DNA from 4 places in the Robertmurraya beringensis genome. Region 3 is predicted to be linked to each of the others. Evidence: riboswitches for the same ligand, from Rfam matches in the RefSeq annotation. Region 3 holds a riboswitch; each other region holds the start of a gene.
The links. Region 3 has a riboswitch for thiamine pyrophosphate ahead of thiT (energy-coupled thiamine transporter ThiT). Riboswitches for the same ligand answer to the same signal wherever they lie in the genome.
Positions count from the first base shown of each region.

Region 1: linked by a shared signal. The riboswitch ahead of thiM (hydroxyethylthiazole kinase) and the one ahead of thiT (energy-coupled thiamine transporter ThiT) in region 3 are both predicted to bind thiamine pyrophosphate.
Region 2: linked by a shared signal. The riboswitch ahead of ACFFHF_RS23530 (thiazole synthase) and the one ahead of thiT (energy-coupled thiamine transporter ThiT) in region 3 are both predicted to bind thiamine pyrophosphate.
Region 4: linked by a shared signal. The riboswitch ahead of ACFFHF_RS19005 (ABC transporter substrate-binding protein) and the one ahead of thiT (energy-coupled thiamine transporter ThiT) in region 3 are both predicted to bind thiamine pyrophosphate.

Region 1 covers NZ_JBHLUU010000127.1:131,622-133,823, reverse strand. Annotated here, with positions in the region: gene ACFFHF_RS23550 (methyl-accepting chemotaxis protein) at 1-706, shown strand, start outside; TPP riboswitch at 811-921, shown strand; gene thiM (hydroxyethylthiazole kinase) at 1,018-1,836, shown strand; gene thiE (thiamine phosphate synthase) at 1,851-2,202, shown strand, end outside.
Region 2 covers NZ_JBHLUU010000127.1:128,948-131,149, forward strand. Annotated here, with positions in the region: gene thiH (2-iminoacetate synthase ThiH) at 1-571, opposite strand, end outside; gene ACFFHF_RS23530 (thiazole synthase) at 581-1,351, opposite strand; TPP riboswitch at 1,453-1,549, opposite strand; gene thiD (bifunctional hydroxymethylpyrimidine kinase/phosphomethylpyrimidine kinase) at 1,555-2,202, opposite strand, start outside.
Region 3 covers NZ_JBHLUU010000122.1:8,442-10,643, forward strand. Annotated here, with positions in the region: gene ACFFHF_RS19930 (hypothetical protein) at 1-164, opposite strand, end outside; gene ACFFHF_RS19935 (hypothetical protein) at 196-702, opposite strand; gene ACFFHF_RS19940 (hypothetical protein) at 741-896, opposite strand; TPP riboswitch at 1,106-1,204, shown strand; gene thiT (energy-coupled thiamine transporter ThiT) at 1,267-1,860, shown strand; gene ACFFHF_RS19950 (divergent polysaccharide deacetylase family protein) at 1,957-2,202, shown strand, end outside.
Region 4 covers NZ_JBHLUU010000119.1:47,181-49,382, reverse strand. Annotated here, with positions in the region: gene ACFFHF_RS19005 (ABC transporter substrate-binding protein) at 1-901, opposite strand, end outside; TPP riboswitch at 1,004-1,114, opposite strand; gene ACFFHF_RS19000 (peptide chain release factor 3) at 1,305-2,202, shown strand, end outside.

The sequences.
Region 1 (2,202 bases), on a different contig from region 3:
ACTGGAAGCTTCAGCTAATATGGTCGATGGAGTGTCTAAAAACGGAAACAAGGTCGTAGAGAATGCAATAAAGCAAATGTCACATATACATGACTCTGTAATCGAAGTGGCAGGAGTGATTGGTAACCTTGGAAGACAATCAAAGGAAATCAGTCAAATAACCAAAGTGATCACTGGTATTGCAGATCAAACGAACTTACTCGCTTTAAATGCTGCGATTGAAGCAGCACGAGCCGGGGAGCATGGGAAAGGTTTTTCTGTGGTTGCTGATGAGGTCCGGAAACTTGCCGTACAGTCAAAGAGCTCTTCTAACGAAATTATAGATCTTATTTTGAAAATCCAAACCGGTACAAATCAAGCCGTAAAAGCAATGGAAAAAAATACGCTTGAAGTAGAAAATGGGTCAATCGCTGTAAATGAAGCGGGAAGATCTTTTATACAAATCACTGACTCTATCACAGACATTCGTAAAACGATTCAGTCTATTCATCAATATGTCCAAAAAATGACGGAAAGTTCCAAATGTGTAACTGCCAATATCGAAGTGCTAACAGAAATTGCAAAGGTAAATTCGAACTCCTCTTATGCGGTTGCTGCATCTGCTGAGGCACAGTTGGCAACGATGGAGGAAATCGCTTCTTCTGTTCAGACAGTTAATGAAATGGCGATTAACTTAAAAGAAGTTTTAAGGAAATTTACGATTTAATCGGCTTCCTCCTGTTGGTACAGGGGGAACTTTTTTTACTTTTTAAATAATTTATAGTTGCGTTATAAAAAACCTTCCACTATGATGTAAATATAGTTTCATAGGAAATCTACTAGGGGGGCCCGTATGTTCGGGCTGAGAGAAAACAATTCAGTTTTCGACTCTTGGAACCTGATCTGGCTCATACCAGCGGAGGGAAGTAGTTACTGCGAAGATAAATGTTTATTGTTTCGTAACTATGCCAGGTTCTATAAGAATCTGGCTTTTTTTGTCTTGAAATCGTTTTGCTAATATGAAAGGAGCAGGGAAAAATGAGTCATGAATTTTTAACATTAATTGATAGAGTAAGAGAGCAATCACCGTTAGTTCATAATATGACGAATGTAGTAGTAACTAATTTTGTTGCTAATGGATTGTTAGCTCTTGGCGCTTCACCAGTGATGGCCTATGCCAAAGAAGAAGTAGCTGAGATGGTAAGCATCGCGAATTCCCTTGTGCTCAATATCGGCACATTAAGGGAACCTGAAGTAGAAGCGATGATCATTGCTGGTCAAGCAGCGAATGAAAAAGGCGTTCCAGTCGTCCTTGACCCGGTTGGAGCTGGTGCAACACCATACCGCACAAATACTGTAAAACGACTTCTATCTGAAGTGAACATTAGCCTATTACGCGGAAATGCTGCAGAGGTAGCCAACGTAATAGGAGAAGAATGGCAAACACGCGGTGTGGATTCTGGTACAGGTGAAGGGAATATCACAGACCTTGCTCGAATGGCAGCTCAAAAATTACATATGACCGTTGTGGTTACCGGAAAAGACGATGTTGTTTCTAATGGTGAAGAATCGATTATTATTTCAAACGGGCATCCACTTCTAACAAAAGTAACTGGAACTGGTTGCTTATTTTCATCTGTCGTAGGAGCGTTTGCAAGTGTAGAAACCAATTATTTACTCGCAGCGGCAGGAGCATCAGCCTTTTATGGTGCAGTTGCTGAGCGTGCGATTTTAGCGACAGGTGACCAACATGTTGGCACTTTTCAGATGGAATTTCTTAATCAACTCATGCTCACTTCATCCTCTGATGTGGTAGACCTCGCCAAAGTCAGCATTGCAGAAGTAACATCCATATGAGGGAGCAAAAGGAAATGGATTTTCTAAAACTGTATTTTATTATGGGCAGTCAAGACTGCTTGAATCGAACACCTGAAGAGACGTTAGCTCTAGCCATTGAAGGTGGAATTACTTGTTATCAATATCGAGAAAAAGGGATCAGCACTCTCGGAGAAATTGAGAAGTACGAACTTGGAAAAAAACTGCGAGAACTCTGCGGGACACATAAGATCCCATTTATCGTCAATGATGATCTACCACTGGCTATCGCTCTTGATGCTGATGGAGTACATGTTGGCCAGGATGATGAAAATGCAAAATATGTGAGGGAGACAATAGGTCCTAAGAAAATTCTTGGTGTATCCACACACACGGTTGAAGAGGGAC
Region 2 (2,202 bases), on a different contig from region 3:
TTTTATAGATTTCTTCGTTGTACACTTCTTGGTACACCGTTAATCCATCAATTCCACGGGCAACGAGCGTTTGGTACTCTTCCGTATCTAATGGCTGTATCTCAATGGATAAAGAAGAAAAATACTTTTTCATCACATCAATCGTTTCACACAAATAATCTACCGAGGAATGGAGGCGAGATTCTCCCGTTAGCAAGATAATATGTCGTAATCCCATTTTGACAAGTGCCTTTGATTCTTCTTCAATTTCAGCCAGGGTCAATTTTCTACGTGGAAAATCATTATCAATACTAAAGCTGCAGTACGTACATTTGTTCACACAATAATCGGTTAAATACAGTGGTGCGTATAATTGAATCGTACGGCCAAAATGCTGTACGGTACGTTGATGTGCCTTTTGTGCCATTTCTTCTAGACAATTTTCAGCAGCTGGAGATAAAAGAATCAAGAAATCTTCTGTATGAAGTCTCTCTTTTTGCAAAACCCTTCTTACGTCTTGAGTAGTGATGGTAGAAAAAAAGTCGTCAAATGGATAATATTTTACTTTTACATACTCATCATAAAATGACATTCCACTCACCTACCCTAAAAATCCTGTTAATGGAGATGACGCTTGTGCTGTCGTTGTTGTCTGTCCTACTCCACTCGAGTAAGCTTTCCTTCCAGCCTTGACTGCTAAGTCGAATGCAATGGCCATTTCAACGGGATCCTTAGCTGTAGCAATGGCTGTGTTTACCAGTACAGCGGCTGCTCCCATTTCCATCGCTTCCGCTGCTTCAGATGGCTTTCCGATTCCTGCATCAACAATGATTGGAAGCTCCATCTCTTCTATCAAAATTTGGATCAATTCCTTCGTGCGAATACCTCGATTTGAACCGATAGGAGAACCAAGTGGCATAATTGCTGCTGCTCCAGCATTTTGCATCGCTTTTGCTGCCATTAAGTCTGGGCTCATATAAGGTAGAACGATAAACCCTTCATTCGCTAAGATATCAGTTGCCTTAGCTGTTTCGTAATTGTCAGGAAGCAAGTACTTTTGGTCGGAAATGACCTCAATTTTAATCCAGTTCCCCATGCCGGCTGCTCTTGCAAGTCGGGCAATTCGAACCGCTTCGTCCGCCGTTCTTGCTCCCGACGTATTCGGAAGTAGAATCATGTCTTTAGGAATGTATTCTAAGATGTTTTCTTCTCCAGTAGCATTCAGGTCTACTCGTCTTAAAGCGACTGTGACGACTTGTGAACCGGATTGGGTTAGTGCTTCTTTCATTAGCTTGTGATTATAAAATTTTCCAGTTCCTGTTAGTAGTCGGTTATGTAGCTGCGTGTTCCCAATCGTTAATAAGTCGGTCATTGTGGTTCCTCCTATTGGTTCATTTTGGAAATATAAAAAAGACTTACCAATTTTGGCAAGCCTTCACATTCTTACATAAAGCTTTTCCTCATAATAGAGCTCATGTAAAATGATTGCTTCCCTACGTTGGTTCTAACCAAATCAGGTTCAAGGGTTGGAAAGATTCCTCTCAGCTTTTAGGCACCCCTAGCTAATTTTTTATTTTATTTGATTGCGATTTTAACTTTGTTTCGTTTGTATGCCCAATGATTGGTTGGGCCGTGGCCGGATCCGATGTGTAAATCTTCTTCGATGGCTGCCTGAATAAAGTCTTTTGCCACTTTCACCGCTTGAACAACGGAGCTCCCTTTTGCGAGTTGTGCGGTTATGGCAGCGGAAAAGGTACAGCCTGTGCCATGAGTATTTTTTGTGGGAATCCGATTCGAACTAAAGGTGTGAAATTGTTGACCGTCATATAAAAGATCAATCATTTCTTCCCTACCCTGATCATGTCCGCCTTTGATCATGACAGTTTTTGCACCCATGATATGGAGCAATTTAGCAACTTGTTTTCGGTCATCCATTGTCACAATTTTTATTCCTGTAAGCACCTCTGCTTCTGGAATATTTGGTGTCACGATGGTCGCAAGTGGAAGTAATTTTTCTTTTAAAGCTTTAACCGCTTCGTTTTGTAAAAGTGATGCTCCCCCTTTTGCAATCATTACGGGATCTACGACGACATGTTTCATTTCATAAAATTCTATAAATCTCGAAACCGCATCAATGGTATCACTGTTAAATAACATTCCGGTTTTGATCGCATCTGGACGCAAATCTTCAGCAATCGATTGAAGTTGTTCTTGAATCCCTTC
Region 3 (2,202 bases):
TTTTCGTCTTGGGCGCTTAATAACACAAAAAACTGAGTCAGTATAGAAAATTCCTTGACAAGTGTTTCTTCATTATCAAGTGCCCTGATTTTAAAATCAGAAATTTCTTCCGAAATATTGGACGGTATTGTTTCATTTTCTTCCAAGGCGCTTAACCATTTCAAAGGTAACAACTCCAGTCCCTATAATTTAAATTTATTTAACCTCGAAGTATGACCATCCGTTTGCCCATGCTCCATACACACCATTTTTAACAGTGGTAAATGTACCTCCAAGTCGGGCACGATATGCACCGTCAGAGAGAGTAGTAGATCCTTCATTTCTAATAGTAGAACTTGGTGTATTAATTCGATAATTGAAAGGTAAAGTTTTATGGGGCTCCCAACCTCCATTAAGGAAGCCATGGTCTTTTTGAATTTCTACAGTTACATTACTATAAGAAATTACATCACCACCAACCTGAATTGTCCAAGGGCAATATACGTTATTGCTAATAGAATAACAAGAGACTGTACCACGAGCAAAGTCTAACCCGAAAGTTGAAACCCCTCCACCAGTACCAGTTTTTTTATTAATTGGAGCATAGTCTGTAGTCGCAGTATTACCAACGGATGTTACTTCTGTCGAAGCTGCCTGGGATTGATTTGGAAATGAAGAGAATAAGAGAATCGTAAATAGAAAGAAATACAAATATTTTTTCAAAAAAAATACACTCCTATAGTTTTTTACAATAATGAGAATTATTGGTTAATAGTATTGTACTTTAAAAAAATGCTTCTACCAATAGAATCCAAATATTTTAAATATCTAACTGCCTCAACTACCGGCAATCCTTCCTCGTCTAAAAGAATGTATCTTTTTTTATTATTATCTAGTAATACCTCTTGTACCCTCATTTTCTCACCACATCCCTCTAATAAATTATACATATTAAACTATCAATAACTAGTATTGTTTATCTATTTATTATGTACAAAAATAACAGAATGAAATGACATTCTGACTTATTAGCCTACTAATATTGTAGTATATTTAATTCCAACTAGATGCTTTTCTATTTTATTTTATATGATATAATGAGTACGAAATAATAAACTACATACGAAGAAACCACAAGGGGAGCGTTATGCTGAGAGTGAACGTTTGTTCTGACCCTTTGAACCTGTTAGATAATTCTAGCGCAGGGATGTGGACTGACTGAATTTTTCTTGCAATCATGTCTCTCTACACTCTCCTTGAGGTTTCAGAAAAAGGGGAGATTTTTTTATGGGAAACAAACGACTAATTATGATGATTGAAGCTTCTTTTTTTGCAGCTTTTGCACTAATTCTTGACCTTCTACCATCGATCAAGCTATCGCCTAATATTTCTATTTCATTTGCGATGCTACCAATTTTAATTATTGCTTTTAGATGGGGATTCCTTGCAGCAACAGCTTCTGGCTTTTTATGGGGACTGTTACAAATTGCTATGGGTGATGCTTATATTTTAACTCCGTTACAGGGTTTCATTGAGTATTTTCTTGCCTTTGCGTTTATTGGATTTGCAGGTTTCTTTATGAAAAAAATTCAGGTTGCACTAACTGAAAATAAGAAGAAAGCCCTTCAATGGATCATAGTTGCCACATTCGTCGGAAGTGCTGCACGTTATTTTTGGCATTTTATCGCAGGATTTTTATTCTGGGGAGAAAATGCACCGGATGGGATGTCGCCACTCTTATTTTCACTAGGTGTGAACGGTGGTACCATGATTGGGGCCGCCATCTATTGTTCCATTGTTTTATTCCTTTTAGTGTCAAGTTCTCCAAGATTCCTGTTACACAAAAGGATTTCCTCAGAGAACGTAAAAAAAATATCGTAATTTAACTCTCGTCCAATGTTTTGGACGAGTTTTTTGTATGGTTTTTCCTATATGTGAGAAACTATCCAAATAACTAACATTCAAATGGAGGCTTTCATGAAAAAAACTTCATTTATCATGATCCTAGTCATTTTTACAATGTTTCCTCATCATGGGTATGGCCAGGAAATGAAAAAGGCAGCTATTATCATTGATGATTTTGGAGGTGGTGTAGGAGGTGTAAAGGATTTTTTAGAAGGTGACGTACAAATAACGGCAGCTATTATGCCATTTAATGAACTTTCAAAAAAGCATGCAGAATGGGCATATGAAAATGGTTTAGAGATCATGGTACATTTGCCC
Region 4 (2,202 bases), on a different contig from region 3:
ATACTTCTAAACTTTGCTCACCCCATTGGTCTGCATCGTCTTGATATTTGGTAGCAAGCCATTCCTGACTTTTCTTTACAAGCTCTGCGTCAAGTTCTGGAGCAGCTTTGATTAAGACGTCAGCGGCATCGGAAGGATTGTCGATAGCAAATTCATAGCCTTTTGAAGCGGCATTAACAAAAGCTCTTACTGTTTCAGGATCGTTGTTAATCATGTTTTCGCTAGTGGTTAAAACAGGTGTATAGTAGTCTAACTTTTCGGAGTAATCGGTTAAGTAGACCATATTAATGTCTTCTCCTCGTAATTCCGCTTCTACGCCTGTCCAACCGTAGTATATCCAAGCAAAGTCAATATCACGTTTAACAGCGGTAAAGAAGTCCGCATCGCCTATGTTTACAATATTCACCTTTTCTACATCTGCTTGTTCTTGCTTCATAAGTGAGTCGATGACGGATTCTTCAACAGGTGAACCCCAACCACCGTATGTTTTTCCCTCAAAATCTTTAGGGGATTGAATATTTTTAGATGCCGGTGATGCGAAACCAGAAGTGTTGTGTTGAATAACCGCAGCTATAGAAACAAGCGGTACTCCTTGTACTCTTGCCTGTGTAATTCCTTCTTGATAACCTACACCAAAATCAGCTTTCTCAGAAGCAACAAGTTGGTCAGCACCAGCTTCTCCAGGCATCTGAATGGTCACATCAAGACCTTCCTCTTCAAAAAAGCCCTTTTCTTTTGCAACATATAGTCCTGTGTGATTCGTATTTGGAGTCCAATCAAGAACGACAGTCACTTTTTTTAAGTCAGCGCTTGACTCCTCTTGTTCTGTTTGCTGTTCATTTGTTTCTGAACAACCTGCGAGTAATACAGAAGCTGTTATTGCAGCTATCCATTTTTTCATTACTTTCTCCTCCAATGGTATAAGTAGGAACATGACCTGGCCCCATAGACGACAAAAAGCGCCGCAGTTTTTGAACCGGGCGCATATGTTTAAACAATATGATTGTCTAAAGAATATGTTCCCTACGCTGGTTTCATCCAGATCAGGTTCAAAGGGTCAGCATCAATGGGATGCACTCTCAACCGGTCTTCATCGGTTCCCCTACAATTCTTACCTATTTAGTTTCATTTCTATCTCATTATAGCAGAAATTATTTTCTTGAAAAGGAAGAACTTTCTTGGAAAATGAACATAATGATATGTTTGTTGTTGCTTTTGTAAAGAACACATTGCAAACTTTAAACAGTCACGATAAGATTGAAGTTATGGATGAATTTGTGTAAGGAAAGAAAGGAATTTCTATAATGGCAAAAAATTTTAAAGATGATGTACAATCGCGTCGCACATTTGCGATCATTTCCCACCCAGATGCTGGGAAAACGACATTAACTGAGAAGTTATTGTTATTTGGTGGAGCCATTCGTGATGCGGGAACAGTTAAAGGAAAGAAAACGGGTAAGTTTGCTACGAGCGATTGGATGGAAATTGAAAAACAACGTGGTATTTCCGTTACGTCGAGTGTGATGCAATTTGATTATAATGACTGTCGAGTAAATATTCTTGATACACCAGGTCACCAAGACTTCAGTGAAGATACGTATCGTACTCTTACAGCTGTTGATAGTGCGGTCATGATAATCGATTCAGCAAAAGGGATTGAGGAGCAGACCTTAAAGCTATTTAAAGTATGTCGAATGAGAGGCATTCCGATTTTCACCTTTATTAATAAGCTTGATCGTCAGGGGAAATCTCCATTAGAACTTTTAGCTGAACTAGAAGAGGTTATGGGAATAGAATCATATCCGATGAACTGGCCGATTGGAATGGGGAAAGAATTTCTCGGTATATATGACCGTTTTTACAAGCGAATTGAACAATTCCGAGTAGATGAGGAAGAACGTTTTGTTGGGTTAAATGAAGATGGAGAAATAGAAGGAGATCATAAATTAAAGCAATACTCCTTATATGACCAGACGTTGGAAGAAATCATGCTATTAAATGAAGCGGGGAATGAGTTTTCTCGTGAAAGAATAGCAAATGGGGAACTAACACCTGTATTCTTTGGTAGCGCCCTAGCGAACTTTGGTGTTCAAACTTTTCTAGAAACCTATCTTCAATTTGCACCTGCACCTCAAGCACGGGAATCTACAGAAGGAAAAATCGATCCATTATCAGAGGATTTCTCAGGCTTTATTTTTAAGA